DNA from 2 places in the Saccharothrix coeruleofusca genome. Region 2 is predicted to be linked to the other one. Evidence: riboswitches for the same ligand, from Rfam matches in the RefSeq annotation. Region 2 holds a riboswitch; the other holds the start of a gene.
The links. A riboswitch is a leader RNA that binds a small molecule or an ion and turns the genes downstream of it on or off. The one in region 2 is predicted to bind thiamine pyrophosphate.
Positions count from the first base shown of each region.

Region 1 (14,388 bases), 400 kb from region 2:
CGGTGCCGTCACGGCACGTTCCTCCTCGGTCGGTGGACAGGACGGAGCACGGGTGCTCAAGCATCCATCATGCCGCCCGCGCCGACCACCGCCCGATGGGCCATCACCGATCCAGCGCCGGGCTGGACGCCTGCGCCCAGAACCGCTGCGGGATGCGGCCCGCCAGCCGGGCCAGCCTGCCCGCCTCGACCGCGCCGCGCATCGCCGAGGCCATCCGCTCCGGGTCCTGCGCGCGGGTCACCGCGGTGGCCAGCAGCACCGCCGAGCAGCCCAGCTCCATGGCCAGCGCGGCGTCGGAGGCGGTGCCCACCCCCGCGTCCAGGATCACCGGCACCGACGCGCGGGCCACGATCAGCTCGATGTTGTGCGGGTTGCGGATGCCCAGCCCGGTGCCGATCGGCGAGCCCAGCGGCATCACCGTGGCGCAGCCCAGGTCCTCCAGCCTGCGCGCCAGCACCGGGTCGTCGCTGGTGTAGGGCAGCACCACGAACCCGTCGTCGACCAGCCGCTCGGCCGCGTCCAGCAGCTCCACCGGGTCGGGCAGCAGGGTGCGCTCGTCGGCGTGCACCTCCAGCTTCACCCAGTTGGTGCCCAGCGCCTCGCGGGCCAGCCGGGCGGTCAGCACCGCCTCGGCCGCGGTGCGGCAGCCCGCGGTGTTGGGCAGCGCCTCGATGCCGAGGCGGCGCAGCAGCTCCAGCACGCCGGTGCCGCCGCCCGCGTCCGCGCGCCGCATGGCGACGGTGGTCAGCTCGGTGCCCGACGCCACCAGCGCGCGCTCCAGCACGGCCAGGTTCGCCGCGCCGCCGGTGCCCATGACCAGCCGGGAGCGGAACTCGCGCCCGGCGATGACCAGCGGGTCGTCCACGTCAGCCCCCCTGCACGGCGGTGAGCACCTCGACCGCGCCGCCCTCGGGCACGGCGGTGGAGTCCCAGGCCGCGCGCGGCACCACCTCGCCGTCCAGCGCGACGGCGACCCCGCTGGGCGGCGTGCCCAGCAGCGCCACCACGGTGGCCACGGTGGCCCCCTCGGCCAGCTCCCGCACCCGTCCGTTGACCTTGGCCTTCATCAGCTGTCCTCCCTCTCGCGCAGCAGGGCGAGCGCCCGCCGCGCGGTGACCGGCGCGAGCAGCAGGCCGTTGCGGTGGTGGCCGGTGGCGGCCAGCACGCCCGGTTCCAGCCAGTCCACGACGGGCGCGTTGTCCGGGCTGCCCGCGCGGAACCCGGCGGCCGACTCGACCAGCGCGTACTCGGTGATCGCGGGCCACACCGCTTCGGCGTCCCGCAGCAGGTCCAGCACGCCCCGCACCTTGACCCCGGTGTCGAAGCCCGCCTCGTACTGGGTGGCGCCGAGCACCAGCCCGCCCGGCCTCGGCACCAGGTAGACCGGCCTGCCCTCGACGTGCGCGCGGACGGTGTGCCGGGGCGGCGGCAGCGCGCCTGGTCGGGCGGCCAGGCGCAGGATCTCGCCCTTCACCGGGCGGATCACCCCGCGCAGCTTCGGGTGCAGCCCGCCGCTCCACGCCCCTGCCGCGATCACCGTGACACCGCCGTTCCGACCGGACGCGGTCTCGGGCTCGGCCCCTGGCTCGGCTTCGGCGAACCGCACGCCGTGGTCCCGGCACGCCGCGCGCAGCGCGTCCAGCAGCGCCCGGTTGTCCACGGAGAGGTCGCCGGGCACGTGCAGTCCACTTCGGACCGACGGGCCCAGCCCCGGCTCCAGGCCGCGCAGCTCGCGCCCGGTCACCCGGCGCGCGGAGCGGCCGCGCGTGCCCAGGTAGGCGCACAGCTGGTCGAGCACCTGCGCGTCCGCGCGGTCGACGGCCACCGCCAGCGTGCCCACCTCGCTCAGCTCCAGGCCGAGGTCGGCGGCGAAGGAGGGCCACCGCTCCAGCGACTCCACGCCCAGGTCGAGCACGTGCTCGTCACCGGGCCACGCCTCGGTGATCGGGGCGAGCATCCCGCCCGCGACCCACGAGCCGCCGTGCGGCGAGCCGCGGTCGACGACGGTGACCGGGAAGCCGTCCCGCGCGGCGAACCACGCCACGGACAGGCCGATGACGCCGCCCCCGAGGACGGTGACCTGCACTGCCAAGGCACTCACGCTCCCTGCGCCGGCATGACCCGGATCAGGTTCGACGGTCGGAGCGAACCACGCTCCCTCTCAGCCCGGTGTCCTCCGGGCTCCCGTGCGGACCGCCTCCACCGTAGCGCACGGCCGCGGCGGGCGGTTACCTTCCAGCCCGTGCCAGGACTCGACGCAACCACGACCAGGCGGCGGCTCGCGGACGCGACGCTGTACCTCTGCACCCCGAACCGCCCCGACCTCGCCGAGTTCGCCGACGCCGCGCTCGCGGGCGGGGTGGACGTCGTGCAGCTGCGGGACAAGGGCCTGGAGGCCAAGCAGGAGATCGCCGCGCTGGAGGTGCTGGCCGAGGCGTGCGCCCGGCACGGCGCGCTGCTGGCGGTCAACGACCGCGCGGACGTGGCGCTGGCGGTGGACGCCGACGTGCTGCACCTGGGCCAGGACGACCTGCCGGTGCCGCTGGCCCGCCGGATCGTGGGCGAGGACGTGGTGATCGGCCGGTCCACGCACGACGTGGCGCAGGCGCGGGCGGCGGCGGCCGAGCCGGGCGTGGACTACTTCTGCACCGGCCCGTGCTGGCCGACGCCGACCAAGCCGGGCCGTCCCGCGCCGGGGCTGGACCTGGTGCGGGCCACCGCGGCGGCGGGCGTGGACCGCCCCTGGTTCGCCATCGGCGGCATCGACCGGGAGCGGCTGCCGGAGGTGCTGGCCGCCGGGGCGCGCCGGATCGTGGTGGTGCGGGCGATCACCGAGGCCGAGGACCCGAGGGCCGCGGCATCGTGGTTGAAGTTTCAACTAGAGGGCGTACTCTCGACCCCGTGATGCCTGTGCTGTACCTGGGCCACGGGGCTCCCCCGCTGGCCGACGACGAGCGGTGGACCGGCGAGCTGCGGTCGTGGGCGGCCGAGCTGCCGCGACCGGAGTCGATCCTGGTCGTCTCCGCGCACTGGGAGGAGTCCCCGCTGACCCTGGGGGCCACCCGCCCGACGCCGCTCACCTACGACTTCTGGGGCTTCCCCCGGCGCTACTACGAGGTCACCTACGACGCGCCCGGCGCGCCCGAGCTGGCCGAGGAGGTGACCAAGCTCGTCGGCGGCGCCGAACCCGTGGCCCAGGACCCGGAACGCGGCCTGGACCACGGCGCGTACGTGCCGCTGAAGGAGATGTTCCCCGAAGCCGACGTCCCGGTGCTCCAGGTGTCCATGCCCAGCCTCGACCCGCGCGGGCTGTTCGACCTGGGCCGCAGGCTCGCGCCGCTGCGCGAGCGGGGCGTGCTGGTGGTCGGCAGCGGGTTCCTCACGCACAACCTCAGCTGCGTGGACTTCCCGGCGGGCCCGGACTACCAGCCGCCGTCGTGGTCGGCCGAGTTCGACGACTGGGCCGCCCGCGCGCTGGCAGGCGGCGACGTGGACGCGCTGCTGGACTTCCAGCGCAAGGCCCCCGCCGCGGGCATCGCGCACCCCCGCACCGAGCACTTCGCGCCGCTGTTCGTGGCGATGGGCGCGGCGGGCGCGGGCGCGGACCCGTCGTCGCCCCGCACCGCCGTCGAGGGCTTCTGGTACGGCCTGTCCAAGCGCTCGGTCCAGTTCGGCTGACCGGGGTCGGCACCCCCTGGCGAGGGGGTGCGCCAGGGGGTGCCGGTCGCCCGCGGCGCGGTCCGCAGGGAGGTCGACCGCGCGCGGGCCGGGGTCAGCCTCGGGTCAGGCTCAGCCCGTAGGCGCTGAGGATCTCGCCGACCGGCTGGAAGTAGGTCGTGCCACCGGAGGAGCAGTTGCCCGAGCCGCCGGAGGTCACGCCCTGGGCCTGGCTGTAGTTGCTGCCCGCCACCCACGACCCGCCCGAGTCGCCCGGCTCAGCGCAGGCGTTGGTGCGGGTCAGGCCGGACACCGAGCCCTGCGCGTAGTTCACCGTCTGGTTCTTGGCCTGGACGGTGCCGCAGCGCCAGCCGGTGGTGGAGCCGGAGCGGCAGATCGCCGCGCCGACCGCCGCCGAGCTGGAGCCGGTGACGGTGACGTTGGAGCCGTTGTAGCGGTTCACCCACGGCCGCGAGGTCCAGTTGCTGTTCGTGCGGACCCAGCCGTAGTCGTTGCCGGGGAACGACGAGCCCGCGAAGGAGCCCTGCGCCACCCGGTTGTGGCCGCTGGTGCTCGCGCCGCTGCGGCCGCAGTGGCCCGCGGTCACGAAGCCGCCGCTGACCGCGAAGCCGACCGAGCACCGGCTGCTGCCGATGTAGTAGGCGTCGCCGCCGCGGGTGTCGTACAGGGTGGTGGGCGTCTGGTCGACCTCGACCACGCGCACCGCCGGGCTGACCGCCCTGGCCCTGGTCAGGAACGCCTCGGTGGCCGCGTCCCGCTGGTCGCGGTGGACCTCGACCACCACCGAGTTGGTCAGGTCGTCGACCCGCCAGCCGGTGACCGACCGGGGCGCGCCCATGGCGTCGATCGCGTCCTTGGCGCCGGTCAGCTGCTGGTGCGAGAAGGCGACGTGCTTGGCCTCGGCGCCCGCGGCGCGCACCGCGCCCGCCTTGGCCGGGTCGACCACGGCGACCACGAGCCCGCCGGTGGCGGGGCTGATCCAGGAGCCCGCGTACGCCGCGCCCGCGGCGTCGCGCGCCTCGTCCTCGACCTCCGCCGCCGCGGCGTCGCGGGCGAGACGGGTGGTCATCTGTTCGGCGGTCAGGCCGAGGTCGCGTTGCGCCGCTCGGACCAACTCGGCGGGGTAGCTCTCCGTGTTCGGAGAGCTTGTCCCGTTGGGGCCGACCGGAGCGGCGATCGCCGGTACGCTGAGAGGTGTAGCCGCGCCGGTGGCGAGCAGAGCTGCCACGGCGAGGCGGGCCGCACTCGTGCGGTTCATCAGGCGTCTCCCTCATCTTCGGGTGCAGGGAACCCGAGAGCCTGGTTGCAGGGACCGCTCTCGGGGGCTCTAGGGGGACGGGTGGTGGGGCGGCGGCAGGGGTCGCCCCACCCCTTCTCTTCTCTCCGTCTTCTCCAGCACGGGCCGGACGAGTCGCGCGGGGTGCCGTCGCATCGCGCTCCTTCCCGATCGCTACCGATCAGTACTCGCCCGTTCGAGCTACGTTATGACTCTGTGACCTGTTACGCCTCGGATCACCTGAGGGCGAAGTGTGTCACAAGTCACGCCAGTTTGACTGCGCTGTGTAGCGTTTGACAGTTAACTCTCACTCGGGGTAATGATTAGCTCACCGAATGGTGTTAATTGCCAGAAGTGACCAGTTCTCGTCCGACTACTCCCCGTTCGCGTGACACCCCCTATGCCGAACGAGTGGCCATGGCGCGTCTCAGTAGTCGCCAGAGTGGTTCCGGAACGAACCCGGCGCGGACATCGGGAGGGTTCAGGATCTCCACCATGGACCTCGTCACCCTCACCGACATCCAGGCCGCGGCGGCCCTGATCGCCCCCGCGGTCGTCCGCACCCCCCTGCTGCCGCAGGACGACGGGCTGTGGCTCAAGCCGGAAAGCCTCCAGCGGGTCGGCGCGTTCAAGATCCGCGGCGCCTACCACGCGCTGGCGCGGCTGCCCGAGCAGGTGCGGGCGCGCGGCGTCATCGCCTACTCCAGCGGCAACCACGCCCAGGCCGTGGCCAGTGCCGCCGCCCTGTTCGGGATCAAGGCCACCATCGTCATCCCGGACAACGCCCCCGCGGTCAAGATCGAGGCCACCCGCGCGCACGGCGCCGAGGTGGTGCTGGTGCCGATGCCCGAGCGCGAGTCGCGGGCCCGCGAGCTGGCCGAGGCCACCGGCGCCACCCTGGTCCCGCCGTTCGACCACCCCGACGTGATCGCGGGCCAGGGCACCATCGGCCTGGAGGTGCTGGCCGACCTGCCCGACGTGGCCACCGTGCTGGTGCCCGTCAGCGGCGGCGGGCTGATCTCCGGCGTCGCCGCCGCGGTGAAGGCGCTGCGGCCCTCCGCCGCGGTGGTCGGCGTGGAGCCGGAGCTGGCCGCCGACGCGGCCGAGTCGTTCCGCGCCGGGGCGCGGGTGCCGTGGTCCCCGGCCGACCGCGCCCGCACGGTGGCCGACGGGCTGCGGGCCGAGCTGTCCGAGCTGACCTTCGCCCACCTGCGGGCGTTCGTCGACGACGTGGTGACCGTGTCCGAGGGGGAGATCCTGGACGCCGTCCGGGTGCTCGCCCGCCGGGCGCGGCTGGTGGTCGAGCCCACCGGCGCGGTGGCCGTCGCGGCGCACCTGAAGTCGCCGCGTCCTGGGAAGACCGTCGCCGTGGTGACCGGCGGCAACGTCGACCCGGAGGTCTTCGCCCGCATCCTGTCCTCGTGATCACGGCCACCCGATCACGGCCACCCGATCACGGGCACCCGATCACGGGCACCCGATCACTGCCACCTGATCGGGTCCGCCTGATCGTGTCATTGCCGCTCGAACAGCCGTTCGAATAGCGTGGTCGGCATGGAAACCCCGCCGCCGCTGCTGTCCGACGAGCAGCTGCGCTCAGCCGCCGTCGAGGCCGAGGCCGCCGCCCGCGCGGCCCACCGGCGACGGCTGGGCCTGCTCGCCGAGGCCCAGCGCCGCGGCCTGGACCTGGCCGCCTACCGCCTGCTGCTGCGCGCCGACCGGGCCGAGTTCACCCGCTGGCTGACCCAGGTCCGGCTGTTCCTGCCCGCGCTGAGCCCGTCGGGCCAACCGCTGCCACCGGCCCACCCGGTCACCGCCGCCGCCCTGCCCGAGCTGTCCGAGGCCCACCTGGCCCAGCTCGCCCGAGCCCTGCCCCGGCTCCCCGAGGGCGCGGAGGACATCCTGGTCACCGCCGCCCGCTCCACCGAGCCCCGCGCGCTGCGCCTGCTGGCCGACCGCATCCACGCCGAGCAGGACGCCGCCGAGCCCGGACCCGAGCCCGAGGCGGAAGCCCCCGACGTGCTGCACCTGCGCGACCTGCCCGGCGGGCGGCTGGAGCTGTGGGGCGAGCTGACCGCCGAGACCGGCGCCCGCCTCACCGCCGCGCTGGACCCGCTGGCCCGCCCCGGCGCCGAGGACACCCGCTCCCGCGCCGAGCGCCAGGGCCAGGCCCTGGCCGACCTGATCGACCTGCGCGGCGAGGCCCTGCCCACCCGGGCGGGGCAACGCCCCCACCTCAGCGTCACCCTGGACTACCAGACCCTGCGCACCGGCACCGGCACCGCGCGGCTGGACGGCGGCGGCCACCTGACCGCCGCCCAGGCCCGCCGCCTTGCCTGCGACGCCGTGGTCATCCCCGCGGTGCTGGGCGGTCGCTCCGAGGTGCTGGACCTGGGCCGGGCCCGGCGCACCGTGAGCCTGGCCCAGCGCCGGGCGCTGCACGCGCGCGACCGCGGCTGCGCCTTCCCCGGCTGCGGCCGCCCGGCCCGCTGGTGCGACGCCCACCACGTGCGGCACTGGGCCGACGGCGGTCCCACCGATCTGGACAACCTCGTCCTGCTCTGCCGCCGCCACCACAGCGAGGTCCACCACCACCGGTGGCGGATCCGGCTCACCGGCGGGGCGGCGGTGTTCATCCCGCCCCGCCACATCGACCCCGCCCAGCTCCCCCGGCAGAACCTGCTGCACCGACGAGCCCTGGAGCTGGCGGGGTGAGCGGTCAGTCCGAGGGGCGGTTCAGCGTCGCCACGAACTTGTAGCGGTCGCCCCGGTACACCGAGCGCACCCACTCCACCGGGTTGCCCTGGGTGTCGAAGGAGTGCCGGGACAGCAGCAGCATCGGCAGCCCGATGTCGGCGCCGAGCAGCTCGGCCTCCTCGGGCGAGGCCAGCGCCGTCTCGATGGTCTCCTCGGCGTGCCCCATCTCGACCCCGAAGCGCTCGCGCAGCACCTGGTACAGCGAGCCGCCGGGGGTCAGGTACCGGCGCAGGCCCCGGAACCGGCCCAGCGCCAGGTGCGTGGTCTCGATCGCCATCGGCTCGCCGTCGGCCAGCCGCAGGCGGTGCAGCCGCAGCACCTTCGCGCCCGCCCGCACGCCCAGCAGCCGGGCCAGCTCGGCCTCCGCGGGCTGCTCGGAGGCGTCGATCAGCCGGGACGAGGGCTGGCGGCCCTGCGCCCGCATGTCCTCTGTGTACGAGGACAGCTGAAGCCGTTGCGCCACCTTGGGTTCCGCGGCGAAGGTGCCCTTGCCCTGCACCCGCAGCAGCCGCCCCTCGACGGTCAGCTCCGCCAGCGCCTGCCGGACCGTCGTGCGCGAGACGTCGAACTCCGCGGCGAGCGAGCGCTCGGTCGGGATCGGCGAGCCCGGCGGCAGCGCCCGCAGCAGGTCGAGCAGGTGGCGCTTGAGTCCCCAGTACTTCGGTTCGCGCTGCGCGCGGGACCTGGTGTCCAGTCCCGTCGCAGTGCTCGTCTCCAGCATGCCTTCCTCCTCGACCTCACCAGCGCTCCCACGACAAGGATGCCCTGTCCACGGCGGATCGCGCCCCCGAACCCCCGGAGCGGAATTGATCCGATGACTTTGCAACGTCTCTGCAACGGCCTTGACAGGCAGTGTGGCGAGGCACACGCTGATCATATTGGTCTACACCACTTGGTGCCCGGTCGCGGCGACCGGGTCAGGGAAAGGGCGCGAACGTGAAGGGCTGGAAAGGGATGGCCGCCGGTGCCGCCGCACTGGCGGTGGCCGTGGCCGGATGTGGCACGAGCTCCAGCGGGTCCGACAGCGGCTCCGGCGACGGCAAGACGCTCACCGTCTGGCTGATGGACGGCTCCGCGCCGGCCGCGCTGACCGACGCCCTGCACAAGGAGTTCCAGGACGCCCACCCCGGCGTCACGGTCAAGTACGAGGTGCAGAAGTGGGGCGGCATCCAGGAGAAGCTGACCACCGCGCTGACCAGCAACACCCCGCCCGACGTGATCGAGCTGGGCAACACCCAGACCGCGAAGTTCGCCGCCGAGGAGACGCTGGAGGACCTCAGCGGTGACGTCTCCGCGCTCGGCGGCGACCAGTGGCTCGCCGGCCTGAAGGACTCGCTGACCTGGGACGGCAAGTCCTACGGGATGCCGTTCTACGCCTCCAACCGCACCGTCATCTACCGCACGGACCTCTTCGAGGCCGCGGGCATCACCGCCGCGCCCACCACGCGCGACGAGTGGGTCGCGGCCATCGAGAAGCTCAAGGCCGCCAACGCCGCCGACCCCGACTTCCAGGCCCTCTACCTGCCCGGCCAGTCCTGGTACGCGCTGCTGTCGTTCATCTGGGACGAGGGCGGCGACGTGGCCAAGCAGGACGGCTCCGCCTGGACCGGCGCGCTGGACACCCCGCAGGCCAAGGCGGGCCTGGACTTCTACAAGAAGCTCGTGGACGTCTCCGGCACCAAGGCCCCCAAGGACACCGACGAGGCCACCCCGCAGCAGATGGAGGTCTTCGGCACGGGCAAGGTCGGCATGATGATCGGCCTGCCGTGGGAGCTGGCGGGCGCGGTCAAGGCCAACCCCGACCTGGCGAGCAAGACCGCGGCGTTCCCGATCCCGTCCAAGACCGCGGGCAAGACCGCGCCGGTCTTCCTCGGCGGCTCGAACCTGGCCATCCCGGCGGGCAGCCAGAACACCGACCTGGCCAAGGACTACCTGAAGCTGCTGTCGTCCAAGAAGTACCAGGACATGCTGGCCGAGGGCGGCTCGGTGCCGGGCACCTCCACCGACACCGCCAAGCTGGCCACCAACCCGGTGGGCAAGGCGCTGGCCGAGTCCGCCCCCAACGGCAAGGTCACCCCGACCACGCCCACCTGGGCCGCGGTGGAGGCGGGCCAGAACCCGCTCAAGGACATGCTGACCGCGTACCTGACCGGCGCCAAGTCGCTGGACCAGGCCACCGGCGACGCCAACGCCGCGCTGACCAAGACGCTGGCCGGATGACGCAGCCATGACGGCCGTGGACACGACCGACGCCGCGGTGCCGACGAGGGGTTCCTCGCAGGCACCGCGGCGTGCCGCGCCCGGCGGCGCCCGTCGCCGCCGGGGCAGCGCCCTGGACCGGGCGCTGCCCTACCTGCTGCTCGCCCCCGCGGTCATCGCCATCCTGTGGATGATCGGCTTCCCGGTGCTGTCCGTGCTGGCGACCAGCTTCCGCAAGCTGAACCTGCGCGAGCTGACCCGCGGCCAGGTCGTGTGGACCGGCCTGGACAACTACACCCAGGTGCTGTCCGACCCGGAGTTCTGGGCCATCACCGCCCGCACCGTGGTGTTCACCGCGCTGGTGGTGGGCAGCTCGGTGCTGGCGGGCCTGCTGCTGGCGCTGCTGATGCGCCAGATCAGCCCGGTGGTCCGGATCGTGCTGCAGGTGTCGATGCTGCTGGCGTGGGCCATGCCGCTGCTCGCGGCGACCACGGTCTACCAGTGGATCTTCGACCAGCAGTACGGCATCCTCAACAAGACCCTGGTGCGCCTTGGCTTCGACGGGTTCGCGGGCTTCTCCTGGTTCTCCACCGGCGCCTCCACGCTGGCGGTGATCGGGCTGCTGATCGTCTGGCAGGCCGTGCCGTTCCTGGCCTTCTCGCTGTACGCGGGCGCCATCGGCATCCCGCGCGACCAGTACGAGGCGGCGGGCATGGACGGCGCCTCGCCGTGGCAGACCTTCCGCGCGGTGACCTGGCCGGAGCTGCGCCCGCTGCTGATGATGGTGACGTTCCTGTCCCTGCTGTGGGACTTCAAGGTGTTCGCGCAGATCTGGGCGATCCGCAAGGGCGGCCCGGACGGCGGGAGCACCACGCTGGCGGTCTACCAGTACCTGGAGGGCATCTCGCAGAGCCACTTCGGCGTGGCCGCCGCGGTGAGCGTGCTGATGGTGCTGCTGCTGGCCCTGCTGACCTTCCAGTACCTGCGCAGGCTGGTCCGATCCCAGGAAGGGGCGCTGTGAACCCCGCGAAGAGCAAGAAGGTGGCCGCGAACGCCGTCGCGCTGGTCGTGGCGCTGTTCTTCGCGTTCCCGACCTACTGGATGGTCGCCACCGCGCTCAAGCCGCGCAAGGACATGCTGACCAGCGAGTACGACCTGCTGCCGCTGTCGGTCACCGGGACCAACTTCGCCACCGCGTGGACCAAGCCGGGCTTCCTGCAGTCGCTGGGCAACAGCCTGGTGGTGACGCTGCTGGCGGTGCTGGCCGCGGTCGTGGTCGGCCTGCTGGCGGCGGTGCCGCTGGCGCGGATGAGGTTCCGCGGCCGCAAGGGCTTCGTGATGCTGATGCTGGTGGCCCAGATGGCCCCGTTCGAGGCGCTGCTGATCCCGGTGTTCCTGATGATGCGGGACCTGGACCTGCTGGACAAGCTGCCCTCGCTGGTGCTGATCTACTTCGCGGTGACCCTGCCGTTCTGCGCCTGGACGCTGCGCGGGTTCGTCAACGGCATCCCGCTGGAGCTGGAGGAGGCCGCGCAGGTCGACGGGTGCAGCCGGTGGGAGGCGTTCCGCCGGGTCACCCTGCCGCTGCTGGGCCCCGGCATGGTGGCCACGTCGGTGTTCGCGTTCGTCACCGCGTGGAACGAGTTCCTGTACGCGCTGTCGCTGATCAACGACCAGTCCAGGCAGACGCTGCCGGTGTGGTTGAGCGGCTTCCAGTCGCAGTTCGGCACCGACTGGGGCGGCGCGATGGCCGCCTCGGCGCTGTTCACGCTGCCGGTGCTGGTGTTCTTCCTGATCGTCCAGCGCAAGATGGTCATCGGCGTCACCGCCGGTGCGGTGAAGGGGTAGGACCGCATGTCGTTGCACCGGCTCGCGTCGGCCGTGCTGCTGCCCGGCTTCCACGGCACCACCGCCCCCGACTGGCTGATCGCGCGGGTGGCCGACGGCCTGGGCGGGGTCGTGCTGTTCGGCCGCAACGTCGTCGACGACGCCCAGGTGACCGCGCTGACCGCGCAGCTGCGCGCGGCCCGCCCGGACGTGGTCGTCGGCATCGACGAGGAGGGCGGCGACGTCACCCGCCTGGACGCCGCGCGGGGGTCGGAGGTGCCCGGCAACCACGCGCTGGGGGCCGCCGACGACCTCGACCTGACCCGCGCGGTGGCCGCGTCGATCGGGGCGCGGCTGGCGGCGTGCGGGGTGACCCTGAACCTGGCGCCGTCGGCCGACCTGGTGCTCACCCCGGAGGACCCGGTGATCGGCGTGCGCGCGTTCGGCTCGGACCCGCACGCGGCGGCCGGGCACGTGGCCGCGTTCGTGGAGGGGACGCAGGCGGTGGGCGTGGCCGCGTGCGCGAAGCACTTCCCCGGCCACGGCGCCTCCTCGGTGGACTCGCACGCGGCGCTGCCGGTGCTGCCCAGGACCGAGGAGCAGCTGCGCGAGGTGGAGTTCGTGCCGTTCCGCGCGGCGGTGCGGGCGGGCGTCCGGTCGGTGATGACCGGGCACCTGGTGGTGCCCGCGTGGGGCGACCAGCCCGCGACGCTGAACCCGCGGGCGCTGCGGGTGCTGCGGGAGGAGCTGGGGTTCACCGGCGCGGTCATCACCGACGGCCTGGACATGAAGGCGGTCGGCGGCGACCTGGCCGAGGGGTCGGTGCGGGCGCTGGCGGCGGGCGTGGACGCGCTGTGCCTGGGCGGTGAGCCGCTGGACGACGACGGGCTGCGGTGGCTGGTGGACAGCATCGTGGCGGCGGTGGAGTCCGGGGCGCTGTCCCGCGAGCGGCTGGCGGAGGCCGCCCGGCGCACCGCCGCGCTCGGCAGGCCCCCGGCGGCGGTCGACGGGCACGACCCGGAGCTGGGCATGGCCGCCGCGCGCCGGGCCGTCGAGGTGGCCGGGACGCTGGCGCCCAGCGGTCCGCCGCTGGTGCTCGACCTGGCGGTGGAGCCGTCGATCGCGGTCGGCGACGTGCCGTGGGGGTTGGGGCCGCACCTGGTGGAACTGCTGCCCGGCACCGAGGTGCTGCCCGCCGATGGCGTCACCGCCGCGGCGGTGTCGCGGGCGGCCGCCGGACGTACCGTGGTGGTGGTCACCAGGGAGGCGCACCGCTTCCCGGCGGTTCGCGACCTGGTGTCCGAACTGGCTACAATTGGTCTAGACCTAGTGCACGTGGAGACCGGCGTGCCGGGCCCCGACCTGGGCGCCGGTGCCCGCGTGGACACCCACGGCGGTTCACGGGTGTGCCTGCGCGCCGCGGCCGAGCGCATCGCCGCCGCCACCACCTGACGCCACCACCTGACAGGGGTTCCGACATGACCGACCAGCAGCCCGGCAGGCACATGGCGGCCGAGATCGACCAGCAGCCCGGCATCTTCGCCGCGCTGGTGGACCGGCGGGCCGAGATCGCCGAGGTGGCGCGAGCCATCCGCGACCGCGGCCCCCGGTTCGTCCTGCTGGCCGCCAGGGGGTCCAGCGACCACGCGGCGCTGTACGCCAAGTACCTCACCGAGGTGCTGCTGCAGCTGCCCGCCGGCCTGGTGTCGCCGTCCACCACGACGCTGTACGGCGCCCAGCCGGACCTGACCGACGTGCTGGTGGTGTCGGTGTCGCAGAGCGGCGGCTCACCGGACCTGCTGGAGGTCACCGAGTCGGCGCGGGCCAGGGGCGCGCTCACCGTGGCGGTGACCAACACCCCCGACTCGCCGCTCAACGGCGCGGCCGAGCTGTCGGTGGACGTCGGCGCGGGCGTGGAGCACGCGGTGGCCGCCACCAAGACCTACTCGGCGACGCTGCTGGCGCTGTACCTGCTGGTGGACGCGGTGCGCGGCGGCGACGGGCGGCACGCGCGCGACCTGGGCGAGCTGGCCAGGTCCACTCTGGACACCTCGGCGGACGCGGTGGCCGAGGCGGTGCGGCGGTACCGGTTCGTGGACCGGGTGCTGACCACCGCGCGCGGGTACTCGCTGCCCTCGGCGCTGGAGTCGGCGCTGAAGCTGGCCGAGACCTCCTACCTCGCGGCCCGCGCCTACAGCGGGGCGGACCTGCTGCACGGGCCGGTGGCGGCGGTCGACGCCGAGACCGCGGTGCTGGCGGTGACCAGCACCGGCAAGGGCGGCGAGGCGCTGCACGACGTGCTGGACGCGGTGCACGGGCGCGGGGCGGACGTGCTGGCCGTCGGCTCGGCCGCGACCAAAGCGTCGGCGGCGCTGCGCATCCCGGTGGCGGAGACCGCCGAGGAGGTGGCGCCGGTGCTGGAGATCCTGCCGGTGCAGCGGCTGGCGCACGGGCTGGCGCTGGCCCGCGGCGGCGACCCGGACAGCCCGCGCGGGCTGAACAAGGTCACCCGCACCCGCTAGCCGAGAAGGGCGGGCTCCCCTGGGGAGCCCGCCCTTCTCGTCAGCTCACCGGCCCGTCAGCTCACTGGCCGGCGGCGGCGTAGCCGAGCTTGCCGTCGGCGGGCACGGGCGCGTCGGCGTCGAAGACCA
Region 1 is NZ_JAGINV010000001.1:7,133,788-7,148,175, reverse strand. Features, by position in the region: gene JOF41_RS33130 (MarR family winged helix-turn-helix transcriptional regulator) at 1-12, opposite strand, end outside; gene JOF41_RS33125 (thiazole synthase) at 104-865, opposite strand; gene thiS (sulfur carrier protein ThiS) at 867-1,067, opposite strand; gene thiO (glycine oxidase ThiO) at 1,067-2,101, opposite strand; TPP riboswitch at 2,087-2,198, opposite strand; gene thiE (thiamine phosphate synthase) at 2,243-2,905, shown strand; gene JOF41_RS33105 (dioxygenase family protein) at 2,905-3,678, shown strand; gene JOF41_RS33100 (S1 family peptidase) at 3,773-4,936, opposite strand; gene JOF41_RS33095 (threonine ammonia-lyase) at 5,450-6,379, shown strand; gene JOF41_RS33090 (HNH endonuclease signature motif containing protein) at 6,509-7,669, shown strand; gene JOF41_RS33085 (GntR family transcriptional regulator) at 7,674-8,432, opposite strand; gene JOF41_RS33080 (sugar ABC transporter substrate-binding protein) at 8,648-9,931, shown strand; gene JOF41_RS33075 (carbohydrate ABC transporter permease) at 9,939-10,931, shown strand; gene JOF41_RS33070 (carbohydrate ABC transporter permease) at 10,928-11,758, shown strand; gene JOF41_RS33065 (glycoside hydrolase family 3 protein) at 11,765-13,189, shown strand; gene JOF41_RS33060 (SIS domain-containing protein) at 13,216-14,259, shown strand; gene nagA (N-acetylglucosamine-6-phosphate deacetylase) at 14,321-14,388, opposite strand, start outside.
Region 1: another riboswitch for thiamine pyrophosphate. It lies ahead of thiO (glycine oxidase ThiO); the one in region 2 lies ahead of JOF41_RS35165 (thiamine ABC transporter substrate-binding protein).

Region 2 (14,388 bases):
GAGCTCTCCACCGCCGCCACCGCCGCGTCCAGCGCCGCGCGCAGCGCGTAGGACCCGACCACCACGGCCAGCGCGGGCAGCGACTGCGCCAGCCGCTGCGGCGTCGGCCCCTCGCGCAGCAGCGCGGCGAACACGTCCGCGGTGGCCAGCAGCCCGAACGCGGTGACGCAGCCCGACAGCACGTGCACCGCGACCGCCAGCGCGGTCAGCTTCGGCGACGTGCGCCAGGCCAGCGCGCCCACCAGCCGGATCGCCCTGGGCAGGCTGCGCACCGCCGTGCCCAGGCTGACCCGCACCGCCTTGCGGCTGCGCTTGGCCCACTCCGGCGTGGCGACGTTCTCGACCCCGATCAGCACCCCCGTCACCGGTCCAGGTAACCGCTCGGACCGGCGACGCGCCACCGGGTTCAGCGCTGCTCGTGGTCGAGCAGCCACCGCTTCACGTCCGGGCCCCAGCGGAACCCGCCGACCGCGCCCCCCGTGCGCACCACCCGGTGGCACGGCACGAACAGCGTCGCGGCGTTGCGCGCGCACGCCGTCGCCGCCGCCCGCACCGCCGCCGGGCGGCCCGCCAGCAGGGCGTACTCGGTGTAGCTGACCGGCTTGCCCGGGGGCACCGAGCGCAGCACCTCCCACGCCCGCTCCAGGAACGCCCCGGACCGCTGCCGCACCGGCACGTCGTCGATCGCGGCCAGGTCGCCCGCGTGGTAGGCGCGCACCGCCCTGGTCACCGCGCCCAGGTCGCGGCGCGGGGCGACGGCGTCGGGCCGCAGCGACGGCGAGACCTGCGGCAGCAGGTCGTCCAGCTCGGCGGTCCAGCCGCTGGCCAGCACCGCGCCGTCGGCGGCCACCACCGCGGTGAACGGGCCGATCGGGGTCTCGACGGTCGACGTGAACGCGGTCACGCGGTCCTCCTCAGGTGCATGGCGGCGTAGGAGCGCCACGGCCGCCAGTGGTCGGGGGTGAGCGGTACGTCGGGTGCGCCCAGCACGCGCATCACGACGTGGTCGGCGACCTCCGGCCCGACGCCGGGGAACGCCGACAGCTCGGCGCGCAGGTCGTCGGCGTCGCGGCCGACGTCGACCACCAGCCTGCCCTCGGCCAGCGCGCGGGCCACCGGCGAGTCGATCGCCGACGGCGCGGGGTACAGGTGGGTGATCGGCCCGTCCGGGACCTCCAGCGGCTCACCGGGGGAGACGTGGCCCAGTGCGCGCAGCAGCGTCTCCGCGCCGTCCACGCTGCCCGGCACCCGCACGCCGGGCCGGGCCAGCACCAGCGGGCGCAGCACCGGGTCGCGGCCCAGGAAGGCGTCCACCGCCTGCGGGTCGGCGTCCAGGTCGAGCAGCCGCCGCACCCGGCTCACCGCCGTGCCCAGGTCGCGCAGGTCGGCCAGCCGCAGCGAGCACGACACGTGCCCGTCGGCGGGGGTCAGGCGCACCGTGGCCGGGCCGTGCGGCAGCCGCAGCGAGCGGGCGTAGGTGCCGTCGGAGACGTCCTCCACACCGGGGATGGCCTCGGCGCGGAAGAACGCCAGCAGCCCCTCGGCGTCGAACGGCGGCCGGTAGGGCAGCCGCAGCGTGATCCGGCCGGTCGTGCCCACCGCCGACCGGGCCGCGCGCATCCGCGAGGGCGTGCAGGCGAACACCGCGCGGATGGTGTCGTTGAACTGCCGCACGCTGGCGAACCCGGCGGCGAAGGCCACGTCGGCGAACGGCAGGTCGGTGGTCTCGATCAGCAGCCGCGCCGAGTGCGCCCGGTGCGCCCTGGCCAGCGCCAGCGGTCCCGCGCCGACCTCGGCGGTGAGCACCCGCGACAGGTGCCGCTCCGAGTAGCCCAGCCGCCGGGCCAGACCCGGCACCCCCTCGCGCTCCACCACGCCGTCGGAGATCAGCCGCACGGCCCGCGCGGCCAGGTCGGCCCGCAGGTTCCACTCCGGCGAGCCGGGCACCGCGTCGGGCAAGCAGCGGCGGCACGCCCGGTAGCCCGCGGCCTGCGCGGCGGCGGCCGTCGGGTAGAACTCGGCGTTGTGCCGCTTGGGCGTCACCGCGGGGCAGGACGGGCGGCAGTAGATCCGGGTGGTGCGGACGGCGAGGATGAAGCACCCGTCGAACCGGGCGTCGCGGGCCGCGACCGCCCGGTAGGCGCGTTCGGTGTCGAGCAGCACGCACACCACTCTGCCAGCGGGGACGTCCGAGGTCTCGCGGAAATCGGACACGGGGGCGCAGCGCGTAGACTGCTGGTCCGTGAGCCTGACCCTCGGTATCGTCGGCCTGCCCAACGTCGGCAAGTCCACCCTGTTCAACGCCCTCACGCGCAACGACGTGCTCGCGGCGAACTACCCGTTCGCGACCATCGAGCCCAACGTCGGCGTGGTGCCGTTGCCGGACGCGCGACTCGGCAAGCTGGCCGAGATCTTCGGCTCCGAGCGCGAGGTGCCCGCCGTGGTGTCCTTCGTCGACATCGCGGGCATCGTCAAGGGCGCGTCCGAGGGCGCGGGCCTGGGCAACAAGTTCCTCGCCAACATCCGCGAGGCCAACGCCATCTGCCAGGTCATCCGGGTCTTCGACGACGAGGACGTGGTGCACGTCGACGGCCGCGTCGACCCGGCCAGCGACATCGAGACGATCAACACCGAGCTGATCCTGGCCGACCTGCAGACGCTGGAGAAGGCCGTCCCGAGGCTGGAGAAGGAAGCCCGCACCCAGAAGGACCGGCGGCCCGCCCTGGAGGCGGCGCAGCGGGCCAAGGCGATCCTCGACGGCGGGCGCACCCTGTTCGCCGCGCAGTCCGAAGTGGACACCTCGCTGCTGCGCGAGCTGAGCCTGCTCACCACCAAGCCGTTCCTCTACGTCTTCAACGCCGACGAGGCCGTGCTCACCGACGAGGCCAAGCGCAAGGAGCTGCGCGAGATGGTCGCCCCGGCCGACGCGGTGTTCCTCGACGCCAAGGTCGAGTCCGAGCTGCTGGAGCTGGACGAGGAGTCGGCGCGCGAGCTGCTGGAGTCCATCGGCCAGCCGGAGCCGGGGCTGCACGCGCTGGCCCGCGCGGGGTTCCACACGCTCGGCCTGCAGACCTACCTGACCGCCGGGCCCAAGGAGGCGCGGGCCTGGACCATCCCGCAGGGCGCCACCGCGCCGCAGGCGGCGGGCGTGATCCACACCGACTTCGAGCGCGGGTTCATCAAGGCCGAGGTGGTCTCGTTCGACGACCTGGTCGAGGCGGGCTCCATGGCGGCGGCGAAGGCGGCGGGCAAGGTCCGCATGGAGGGCAAGGACTACGTCATGGCCGACGGCGACGTGGTCGAGTTCCGCTTCAACGTCTGACCCGCGAGTCGCGCATCCGGGTAGGGCGAACCGCGCGTCCGGGTTGCCGGGTAGTAGTTGTGCGCCCTCGCGGTCGTGTCGGGTAGTACTTGCAGGCGGGGTGGGCGCGTGGCGCCCACCTCCCTACCGGCGGCCGGTGGCGAGTGCGCCCAGGTCCAGGTTGATGTCGAACGGCACTGAACGCTGGAGCGAGTGCCGGAAGATCCCCGCCGGCGCGTATGCCTTCGTGGGCGTGTCCAGCTCGTAGACGTGCACGACGGGCGTGGTGTCCTCGTCCTCAACGCACCAGTAGTGCCGGATGCCTGCCTCGGCGTACTTGCGCAGCTTGACGTTGAAGTCGCGGTGGGCGGATTCCGGTGAGACCACCTCGACGACCAGCGCGACGTCCGCGGGCTCGAACCACGTTCGGTTCGGGTCGTATCGCGCGGTGGACACCAGCAGGTCCGGTTCCGGGCGGTTGCGGGCGTCGAGTCGGATCGTCATCTCGCGCTCCACCTCGAAACCGTCCGGGGCCTGGTCCATGAGCGCGACCGTGAGTCCGGTGATGAACCGGCCGTGCCACGACCGCTGGGGCCGCAGGGAGAAAGGGGCACCGTCGATCACTTCGACGTGGCGCGGTGTTCCGGAGAAGTGGTCGGAATCGTCCGCGAACCGGCCTTCCGGGCGCGGAGGTGGCATCAGGTCAAGCTACTGTGCTGTCGCGATGTCGACATGTCGCCGCCTGGGGGCGGTACACCGGGACGTGGGGCCTCCTCGGTCGAGGAGGCCCCACCCGGCGTCAGCGGACCTCGTTGCGGCTGTGCCGGGCGAGCGCGAAGACGCCCCCGGCGGTCGCCAGCATCCCGAAGGCGGCGACGGTGAACACGACGATGTCGGCGGTCATGCATATCCCCTTGCTGCGGTTGATCTCCCACTCCTCTTGACGTACGAGTACCCGGATTCGTGCCCCGGTAGTCGCGTAATTCACACCATCGTGGAGGCAGTGCTGTGAACCTGCGTGCCCTGGAAGCCCGCGCGCTGGCCTTCGCGCCGTGGATCTTCGGGCTCTCGCTGCTGGGTCACCTGGCGATGGTCGCGCTCCAGGCGAAGATGACCATGATCGACCTGATGGTCTACCGCAACGCCTCGCCCGAGCTGTTCACCGGTCAGCTGTACCAGTGGCGGCTCAAGGAGTTCTCCGACCAGTTCGCGCTGCCGTTCACCTACCCGCCGTTCTCCGCGCTGGTGTTCGTGCCGCTGTCCTGGGTGCCGTGGGGCGTGGCGCGCTGGTTCTGGCAGCTGCTGTGCCTGGCCTGCCTGTGGTTCCTGGTCCGCGCCGCGCTGCGGCTGGTCGGCTCGGCCGAGCCGCGCCGGGTGCTGCTGTGGACCGGGCTGCTGGTCTGGGTCGAGCCGGTGCGCACCACGCTGAACTACGGGCAGGTCAACCTCGTGCTGGCCGCGCTGCTGATCGGCACGGTGGTCAGCGCCCGGTCGTGGGTGGCGGGCGCGGGCGTCGGCGTCGCGGCGGGGGTGAAGCTGACCCCGGCGATCTCGGGGCTGTACTTCCTGGCCACCCGCCGGTGGGCGGCGGCGGTGTGGTCGTTCGTCGCGTTCGGCGTCACCGTCGGCCTGGGCTACCTGGTGTCGGCCGGGCAGTCGCACCAGTTCTGGTTCCAACTGCTGGGCGACGCGGAACGGGTGGGGCCGGTCGGCTCGGCGATCAACCAGTCGCTGCGCGGCGCGCTGTCGCGCACGGTCGGCCACGACGTGGGCAGCGGGCCGCTGTTCCTGCTCGGCGTGGCCGTCGCGGCGGCGCTGGCGCTGTGGGCGCTGCGCGCGGCCGTGCGGGCGCGCGACACCCTCGCCGGTGTGGTGGCCGTGCAGTTCCTGGGACTGCTGGTGTCGCCGATCTCCTGGAGCCACCACTGGGTGTGGGTGGTGCCCGCGCTGATGTGGCTGGTGTACCGGGGCGGCCACCGGCTGTGCGCGGTGGCCGCGTGGGTCTGGGTGGTGGCGATCGGCAGCTTCCTGATCTCGTTCCTGCTCAGGGTGCAGCCGTCGATCTGGACCATCCCCAGGCCCTGGTACTACTCGGCGCTGGGCTGGGTCTACCCCGCCGCGGGCGTGCTGACGCTGGTCGCCATCGCGGTGGCGCTGAGAGGGCGTCAGGGCGGGCGTCAGGACAGCGCGTCGAGCACGCCGTCGATCTCCTCCGCCAAGGAGACGTCCAGCGCGGTGATGCCGCCCAGGTAGTGGGTGCTGCACCGGAACGTCAGCGTCCGCCAGCGGATGTCGATGTCCGGGTGGTGGTCGTCGTTCTCGGCGATCTCGGCCACCCGGTTCACCACCTGGATCGCCCGGGTGAAGCTCGCCAGCTCCACGGTGCGCACCAGCGCGGCGTCCTGGGCGCTCCACTCCGGCAGTTTCGCCAGCTCCGCGTTGAGCTGGTCGTCGGTCAGCAGCTCGGCCATGGGCCTGATCGTGCCACCGGATGCCGTAAAATGCCCGATCACCACGGGAGTCCGGTGTCGCGCCGGGCTGAGAGGAGGGCACGCCAGCCCTCGACCGTCCGCACCTGATCCGGGTAATGCCGGTGTAGGGAGAGATGATGCTCCGACCACTGCTGACCGCTGCCTGCTCGCTGGCGCTGCTCACCGCCTGCTCGGTGACCGGCGGCGGCCCCGAGCCCGCCGCCGGGGAGCGCGTGGTGACGCTGGTGACCCACGACTCCTTCGCCGCCAAGCCGGAGACGCTGGAGGCGTTCAAGAACGAGACCGGCATCACCATCAAGACGCTGGCCGGCGGTGACGCCGGTGAGCTGACCAACAAGCTGGTGCTCACCAAGGGCAACCCGATCGGCGACGTGGCCTTCGGCGTGGACTCCACGTTCGCCTCGCGCGCGGTCGAGGGCGGCGTGTTCGCCGACTACGCCAGCCCCGAAGCGGACAAGGGCGCGCAGCGCTACCGGATCGACAGCGCGAACCTGCTGCACGCGGTCGACGTCGGCGACGTGTGCCTGAACATCGACGTGGCCGCGCTGGCGGCGGTGGGCGAGCCGCGCACCTACGCGGACCTGCTCGACCCCAAGTACAAGGACATGCTGGTGGTCGAGGACCCGGCCACCTCCTCGCCCGGACTGGCGTTCCTGCTGGGCACCGTCGCCGAGTTCGGCGAGTCCGGCTGGCAGGACTACTGGCGCGGGCTCAAGGCCAACGGCGTCAAGGTGGTCAGCGGCTGGGAGGAGGCCTACGGCCAGGACTTCTCCGGCTCCAGCGGCAAGGGGCCGCGGCCGATCGTGGTCTCCTACGCCTCCTCGCCCTCGGCCGAGATCGGCGAGGACGGCGTGCCGCGCACCAAGGCGCTGCTGGACACCTGCTACCGCCAGGTCGAGTACGCGGGCGTGCTCAACGGCACCAAGCACCCCGAGGACGCCCGGAAGGTGCTGGACTTCCTGCTCTCCGAGCGGTTCCAGGCCGACGTGCCCGAGCAGATGTACGTCTACCCCTCGCGCGAGGGCGTGGCGCTGCCCGAGGCGTGGGCCAAGGCCGCGCCGCTGCCCGGCACGTCGCGGACCCTGCCCGCCGAGCGGGTGGACGCGGGCCGCGAGCAGTGGGTGCAGCAGTGGCGCGCGCTGGTGCAGGGCTGACCGCGCGCGCTGGTGCGGGGCTGACCGGGAGGGCGCGCGTCGGCTGGTCGCTCGCGGCGCTGGTGCCGCTGGCGTTCCTGGGCGTGTTCTTCGCCTGGCCGGTGCTGGCGATCGTCGGGCTCGGCCTGGACGAGGGCGGCGTGCTGCCCGCGCTGGCCGACCCGGCCACCTGGGACCTGGTCGCGTTCACCCTCGGCCAGGCCGCCGCGGCCACCGCGCTGGCGCTGCTGGCCGGGATGCCGGTGGCGTTCCTGCTGGCCCGCTGCCGGGTGCCCGGTGCCGCGGTGGTGCGGGCGGCGGTGATGGTGCCGTTCGTGCTGCCGACGGTCGTGGTGGGGCTGGCGTTCCGGGCGCTGTGGCCCGACGGCGGCGTGCTGCCGATCGTGCTGGCCAACGCGTTCTTCAACGTCGCCGTGGTGGCGCGCACGGTCGGCGGGCTGTGGGCGCGGGTGGACCGGCGGGCCGAGGACGCGGCGCGGGCGCTGGGCGCGTCGCGGCTGCGGGCGTTCACGTCGGTGGTGCTGCCCGCGCTGGCGCCCGCCGTCGGCTCCGCCGCGTCGGTGGTGTTCCTGTTCTGCGCCACCAGCTTCGGCGTCGTGCTGGTGCTCGGCGGGGCCCGGCACCGGACCCTGGAGACGGAGATCTACCTGCGCACGGTCGAGCTGTTCGACCTGTCCGGCGCGGCGGCGCTGTCGCTGCTCCAGTTCGCCGCCGTGCTCGCCGCGCTGCTGCTGGGCGCGGTGGCGCGGCGCAGGCGCGAGTCCGGGCTGCGGTTGCGGGTGGAGCCGCCGCGCAGGCCGTCGGGCGGCGAGTGGGCCGTCGTGGCGGCGGCGTGGGCGGTGGTGCTGGCGCTGCTGACCCCCGTGGTGGGACTGCTGATCCGCTCGGTGTCCGCAGTGGACGGCTGGAGCCTGGCGGGCTACCGCGCGCTCGCGGGCACCGGGGAGCGCGGCACGCTCGCGGTGTCCGGGCTGGACGCGGCGGTGAACTCGGTGCGCGTGGCCACCGACGCCACGCTGCTGGCGCTGGCGGTGGGCGTGCTGTCGGCGGTGGTACTGGTGGGCCTGCGGCGGACGGGCTCGTGGTTCGCCGAGGCGCTGGACACCGCGCTGATGCTGCCGCTGGGGGTGTCCGCGGTCACCGTCGGCTTCGGCTACCTGATCACCGTGGACGCGCTGCGCACCTCACCGGTGCTGGTGCCGCTGGCCCAGGCCCTGGTGGTCACGCCGCTGGTGGTGCGAATCGTGCTGCCGGTGCTGCGCGCGGTGGACACCCGGCTGCGGCAGGCCGCCGCCGCGCTGGGCGCGAGCCCGTGGCGGGTGTGGCGGGAGGTGGACTTCCCGCTGGCCGCGCGGTCGCTGCTGGCCGCGGCCGGGTTCGGGTTCGTGGTGGCGCTGGGCGAGTTCGGCGCGACCAGCTTCCTGGCCCGACCGGACGCGCCCACGCTGCCGGTGGTGATCGCCCGGCTGATGTCGCGGCCGGGGGAGTTGAACAGCCAGATGGCCTACGCGGCGTGCGCGCTGCTGATGGTGGTGACGGCGGTGGCCGTGCTGCTGGTGGAGCGGCTGCGGGTGCCCAGCGGCGGGGAGTTCTGATGCTGGAGTTGACCGGGCTGGGCGTGCGCTACGGCGACGTGACCGCGGTGTCCGATGTGGACCTGACCATCGGCGACGGCGAGGTGGTGGCGCTGCTCGGGCCGTCCGGGTGCGGCAAGTCGACCCTGCTGCGCGCGGTCGCGGGCCTGGAGCGGCCCAGCGCCGGAGCGGTGTCGTGGGACGGCGCGGACCTGGCGGGCACCCCCGTGCACCGGCGCGGGTTCGGCCTGGTGTTCCAGGACGGGCAGCTGTTCCCGCACCGCGACGTGGCGGGCAACGTGGCGTTCGGGCTGCGGATGCTGCGGGTCGAGCGCGAGGAGCGCGCCAAGCGGGTGACGCGGCTGCTGGAGCTGGTGGGGCTGGCCGGGTACGAGCGGCGGCGCGTCACCGAGCTGTCCGGCGGCGAGCAGCAGCGGGTGGCGCTGGCGCGGGCACTGGCACCCGAGCCGAGGCTGCTGCTGCTGGACGAACCGCTGTCGGCGCTGGACCGGGCCCTGCGGGAGCAGCTCGCGCTGGACCTGGCGCGGCTGCTGCGGGAGACCGGCACGACCGCCCTGGTCGTCACGCACGACCACGACGAGGCGTTCACGCTGGCCGACCGGGTCGCGGTGATGAGGACCGGTCGGATTCGGCAGGTCGGGCCGCCGTCGCAGGTGTGGCGGGAGCCGGTGGACGTGGAAGTGGCGCGGTTCCTGGGGTGCGGCAAGGTGCTGCCACCGGAGGCGGCCCACGCGCTGGTGGGGGTGCGAGCGCGGGTCGGGTTGCGGGCCACGGCGCTGCGGGTGGCGGGCGACGGGCCGCTGGCGGGGGTGGTGGTGGAGCGCGTGCACCGACGGGACCACGTGCGGCTGCTGGTCGAGCTGGACGGGGAGCGGTACGAGGCGGTGGGGCCGGTGGGCGGCCGCTGGGAGCCGGGGGAGCGGGTGCGGCTGGCCGTGGACCCCGACGGCGTAGCCATCATCGGCTGACCCCACCCCCGCGAGTCGAACGCTCAGGTAGCGCGAGTCGAACGCTCAGGTGCCCTGAGTTCGTCGTTCGGGTTGGGTTATCCATCGAAGGGTGCGCTCGCCGCGCGGCAGGTCGCCAAGGACGGCGCTCGCGGGCCCCCCGCTTCGCGCGCGCAGCCTTGGTGCGTCGGCAAGTACTACCCGACGAGGGCGGGAAGGCCGGTACCTACTACCCGACGTGGGTGGGTCCGTGGTGCGTCGGCAAGTACTACCCGAGGTGCGGCGGAAGCGCGGCGCAGGGCGCGAAAGTGCGGGTCGGGTGCGCGAATGTTGAGTTCAGGGTGTCTGAGCGTTCGACTCGCGGGGGCGACACGCCCAACACGCCCATGATCGGGTGACGCGGGGAGCGGGCGTGATCGGTCACGTGGGGCGGTCCAGGGCGTACTCGACGTCGCCGTGCTCGGACCCCTCGATGGGCACGGGCCACTGCTCGTGGAACGTGCGGACGTGCTTCAGGCCGACCTTCTCCAGCACGCGCCGCGACCCGGTGTTGACGGTCATGGTGGTGGCCACGACCCGTGTCACGCCCAGCTCCTGGAAGCCCTTGCGGACCAGGGCGCGGGCGCCCTCGGTGGCGTAGCCGCGACCCCAGCAGTCCGGGCGCAGCCGGTAGCCCAGCTCGGCGACGCCGTCGCCCGCCGGGCTCAGCTCGAACCAGCCGACGAACGCGCCGGACGCCTTCTCGTGCGCGGCCCACCAGCCGGTGGGCCTGCCGAGCAGCTTGGGCAGCACCTCCCGCACCACCCGGTCCCGGTCCACCGGCCTGCCGTCCTCGATGAACCGCATGACAGCCGGTTCACCGAGGAGGGCCACCACGTCGTCCAGGTCGGACTCCGCGAACTCGCGCAGCACCAGGCGCTCGGTCTCCAGGAACAACGTCAGTTGTCCTTGGTGGCCATGCGCATCGCCGCCAGGGACAGGCCGATCAGGACGTAGCAACCCGCCAGCGCCGTGCTGCGCCACAGCTGGTCGGTGGGCAGCGGGTCGCGCATCACGTCCGCCAGGCTGTTCCACGACGACGTGATCAGGTACGGGTGCAGCCAGTCCAGCGCCTCGAACACGCCCAGCACGTTGAACAGGATCACCCCGCCCAGCGTGGTGGCCATGACCACCAGCGGGTGCTCGGTCGTGGTGGAGATCGCCAGCGCCACCGCGGCCACCCCCCACACCTGGACGGTCACCAGCAGCACGGTCAGCGCGATGCGGCCCACCGCTTCGACGAACGGCAGGGTCGTGCCCGACAGGGTCAGCATCCCCTGACCGCCGAACAGGATCGCGCCGGTGACCGCGCCGACCAGCGCCATCAGGGCGGTCGCGATCAGCGTCATCGCGGCCACGCCGAACGCCTTGATCGCCAGCAGCCGGACGCGCCCGACCGGGGCCAGCAGCAGTCCGCGCAGCGTGCCGTGCTGGGCCTCGCCCGCGATGCCGTCCGCCGCCCAGATCGCCCCGATCAGGGGCAGCAGCAGCGGCAGCGACAGGAACAGCGTGAACACCGGCAGCACCAGGCCGTTGCCCGCGATGATCGCCGCCAGCCCCGGTCCCAGCGGGCCGTCGCCGTCCATCGCCACCCACATGCCGACCCCGGCGACGATCGGGACCAGGCACAGCGACAGCAGGCCGAAGAACGTGCGCGGCCTGCGGATGATCCAGCGCAGCTCCGAGCGCAGCTGCCTGCCGAGGGGAGCGCGGACTGCGGTGGTGGTCGCGGTGGTCATCGCGTCCCCTCCTCGATCGTGTCGACGGCCGACAGGTGGTGGTCGGCGTCCTCGGCCTCGGTCAGCCTGGCGAACAGCTCCTCCAGGCCGGTGCGGGCCCGTCGCGCCTCGTGCACCGGGACACCGGCCTCGACCAGCGTCCGCAGCACCTCGGGGGCGTCGGTGCCGATCAGCTCCACGCGCACGCCGTCGTCGTTGGGCCGCGCCGAGATCCGGCCCGCCCGCAGCGCGTTGAGCGCCTCGTCCACCTGCGGCGTGCTGACCAGCAGCGCGCTGTTGTCGGCCCGCAGCAGCTCGGCCAGCTCGCCCTGCGCGACCACGGTGCCGCGGTGCAGCACCGCCACGTGCGTGCAGGTCGCCTCGATCTCGCTGAGCAGGTGCGAGGACACCAGCACCGTGCTGCCCGCCCCGTGCAGGTCGGCGATCACCTTGCGCACCTCGCGGGTGCCCGCCGGGTCCAGGCCGTTGGTCGGCTCGTCCAGCACGATCAGCTTGCGCGGCACCAGCAGCGCCGCGGCCAGGCCCAGCCGCTGCTTCATGCCCAGCGAGTAGCCGCGGTAGCGCCGGTGCGCGGCCCCGGCCAGGCCCACCCGCTCCAGCGCGTCCTCCACGGCCCGCTTGATCGCCCCGCCCGCCAGCAGCGGCTCGAACGCCGCCGCGCGCAGCAGGTTCTCCCGACCGGACAGGAACGGGTGGAAACCCGGACCCTCGACCAGCGCGCCGACGTGCGGGAGCGCCGTGGCGGCGCCGTCGGGCAGCGCCTCCCCCAGCAGCTCGACCTCCCCCTCGGTCGGCCGCACCAGCCCGAGCAGCATCCGGATGGTGGTGGTCTTGCCCGACCCGTTGGGGCCCAGCATCCCCAGGACCGCGCCCTCGGGCACGTCCAGGTCCACCCGGTCCACCGCCACCGTTCTCCCGTACACCTTGCGCAGTCCCCGCGTCCGGGCGGCGAGGACGGGCGTGGAGCCGGCGGCGGTGGCCGCCGACTCCCGCGCGCTGGTCGAGGCGGTCACTTCACCTGGCCGATCGCCTCGACCAGCACCTGCTCGGGCACCGCGCCCAGGGCCACCCGGCCGTCGTCGGCGATCAGCGCGCCGCCGACCCGGCTGGTGATCAGCGTGCCGGAGCCCCAGTCACCGCTGACCGGCTTGCCCAGCTGCTTGATCAGCTCCTGGATGTCGCCCTGCGGGACGTCGCCCTCGGCGCGCCGCGGCCCGCGGTCGGTCTGCGGTCGCTGACCCGACTGCTCGAACTGGGTCAGCAGCTCGGGCGTGGCCTTGGCCACCAGCACGGTGTCCCACCCGGTGCCCACGACCTGCTGCGAGATCTGGCCCAGCGCCTCCTCGGCCTTGGCCTTGTCCTGCTCGGTCGGCTCGGCGGCGGTCTCCTCCTTCACCTCGGCGCCCGCGGGCGGGGTGAAGCTGAACAGGCCCGCGTCCTGCGGCCCGACGTTCAGCTCGGAGAACCCGATCTGCGCGGCGGGCGCGGCGGTGCCGTTGGTCAGCAGGGCCACCCGCAGCGGCATCCGCAGCTCCGCGTCGACCGCCACGCGCACCTCGCGCAGCACCGTGCGCTCGGCGGGCTTGGGCGTCAGGACCAGCTCGTACACCGGCCGGTTGGCGACCCGCGCGGTGCCGTCCACGGTGATCTCGCTGAACTCCTGCAGCGCCGAGACCACCTCGCGGGACAGCGCGACCGGGTCGCTGGACTTGCCCGCCTCGTCCACCCGCCGCCTGTCCTCGGCGTCGTGCGGCAGCTTGGTGACGGTCTGGTCCTCCGAGTTCCACGACCACACCTGCGCACCGTCGTCGACGACGGTGCGCTCGGCGCTGCCCGCGGGCAGCTGCATCCGGAAGCGGCCCTCGCCGTCGGTCCACATCCGCACCTTGCTGTCGCCGTCGGACAGCTGCGGCATCCCCGGCAGCGCCGGGATGCCCAGGTCGTTGGCGACCTCGACGGTGCCGCCGAACGCGGCGGGCTTGGCGGTGACCACCGACTCGACCAGCGACTCCGCGCTGACCGCGGGCAGGTCGGGGGCGGGCCCCGCACCGGCGGGCATCGCGAGCACCCCGAGGCCCGCGGCACCGGCGACAACGCCGGCCGCCGCGACACCCACGGTGACCCTTCTCCGGTTCATGTTCCCTCCTCCACAGCGTCGACCGGCCTCGTGCCCGTCGACAACGCAGACCCTCCCCCCGGCCCCCTGAGATGGAGCTGAGAGTCTGAGAGAGCGCTGAGGAACCGCTGCCGATTGTCCCCCCGAACGGTCATGCTGTGCGGGTGAGACCACGGGTGCTGGTTGTCGACGACGAGGTGGGGGTGCGCCGCGCGCTGGAGCGCGGGCTGTCGGCGGAGGGCATGGAGGTGGTCACCGCGGCGGACGGCCCCAGCGCGCTGCGGGTGGCGCTGACCGGCGCGTTCGACGTGGTCCTGCTGGACATCATGCTGCCCGGCCTGTCCGGCTACCGGGTGCTGCAGCGGATGCGCGCGGAGGGCGTGCGCACCCCGGTGCTGATGGTCTCGGCCAAGGACGGCGAGGTGGACCAGGCCGACGGGCTGGACCTGGGCGCCGACGGCTACCTGGTCAAGCCGTTCTCGTTCGTGGTGCTGGTGGCGCAGGTGCGGGCGCTGCTGCGGCGCAACGCCGCGGAGCTGGTCCGGCGCAGGCTCAAGCTGGGTGAGCTGGTGGTGGACCGGGCGGTGCGCGAGGTCAGCTGGGCGGGCGAGCCGGTGCCGCTGTCGCCGCGCGAGTACGCGGTGCTGGACGTGCTGGCGGGCCGGGCGGGCTCGGTGGTCACCAAGGACGAGCTGCTGCGCGCGGTGTGGGGCGACGAGCAGGCCGCCACCCGCAACGCCGTCGAGGTCTACGTCGGCTACCTGCGCCGGAAGCTGGACGCGGTGGGCGCGGGCGAGGTGGTGCGCACCGTGCGCGGTCACGGCTACCTGGCGTCCACCCCGGACCTGGACGTCGTGCTGGGGGCGGCGGGCAGGCGTCGGTGAACCCGCGCCGGTGGTGGCTGCGGCGCACCCTGCGGTTCCGGATCACGGTGGTGGCCACCGGCGTGGCCCTGCTGTGCCTGCTGGCGTTCACCCTGCTGGCGCCGCGGCTGATCGGCGCGGT
Region 2 is NZ_JAGINV010000001.1:7,535,989-7,550,376, forward strand. Features, by position in the region: gene JOF41_RS35130 (ABC transporter ATP-binding protein) at 1-365, opposite strand, end outside; gene JOF41_RS35135 (methylated-DNA--[protein]-cysteine S-methyltransferase) at 407-904, opposite strand; gene JOF41_RS35140 (AlkA N-terminal domain-containing protein) at 901-2,163, opposite strand; gene ychF (redox-regulated ATPase YchF) at 2,243-3,322, shown strand; gene JOF41_RS35150 (Uma2 family endonuclease) at 3,446-4,000, opposite strand; gene JOF41_RS35155 (mannosyltransferase) at 4,310-5,554, shown strand; gene JOF41_RS35160 (4a-hydroxytetrahydrobiopterin dehydratase) at 5,479-5,772, opposite strand; TPP riboswitch at 5,806-5,922, shown strand; gene JOF41_RS35165 (thiamine ABC transporter substrate-binding protein) at 5,910-6,947, shown strand; gene JOF41_RS35170 (ABC transporter permease) at 6,923-8,542, shown strand; gene JOF41_RS35175 (ABC transporter ATP-binding protein) at 8,539-9,510, shown strand; gene JOF41_RS35180 (GNAT family N-acetyltransferase) at 9,910-10,425, opposite strand; gene JOF41_RS35185 (ABC transporter permease) at 10,428-11,267, opposite strand; gene JOF41_RS35190 (ABC transporter ATP-binding protein) at 11,264-12,280, opposite strand; gene JOF41_RS35195 (LolA family protein) at 12,277-13,404, opposite strand; gene JOF41_RS35200 (response regulator transcription factor) at 13,548-14,267, shown strand; gene JOF41_RS35205 (ATP-binding protein) at 14,264-14,388, shown strand, end outside.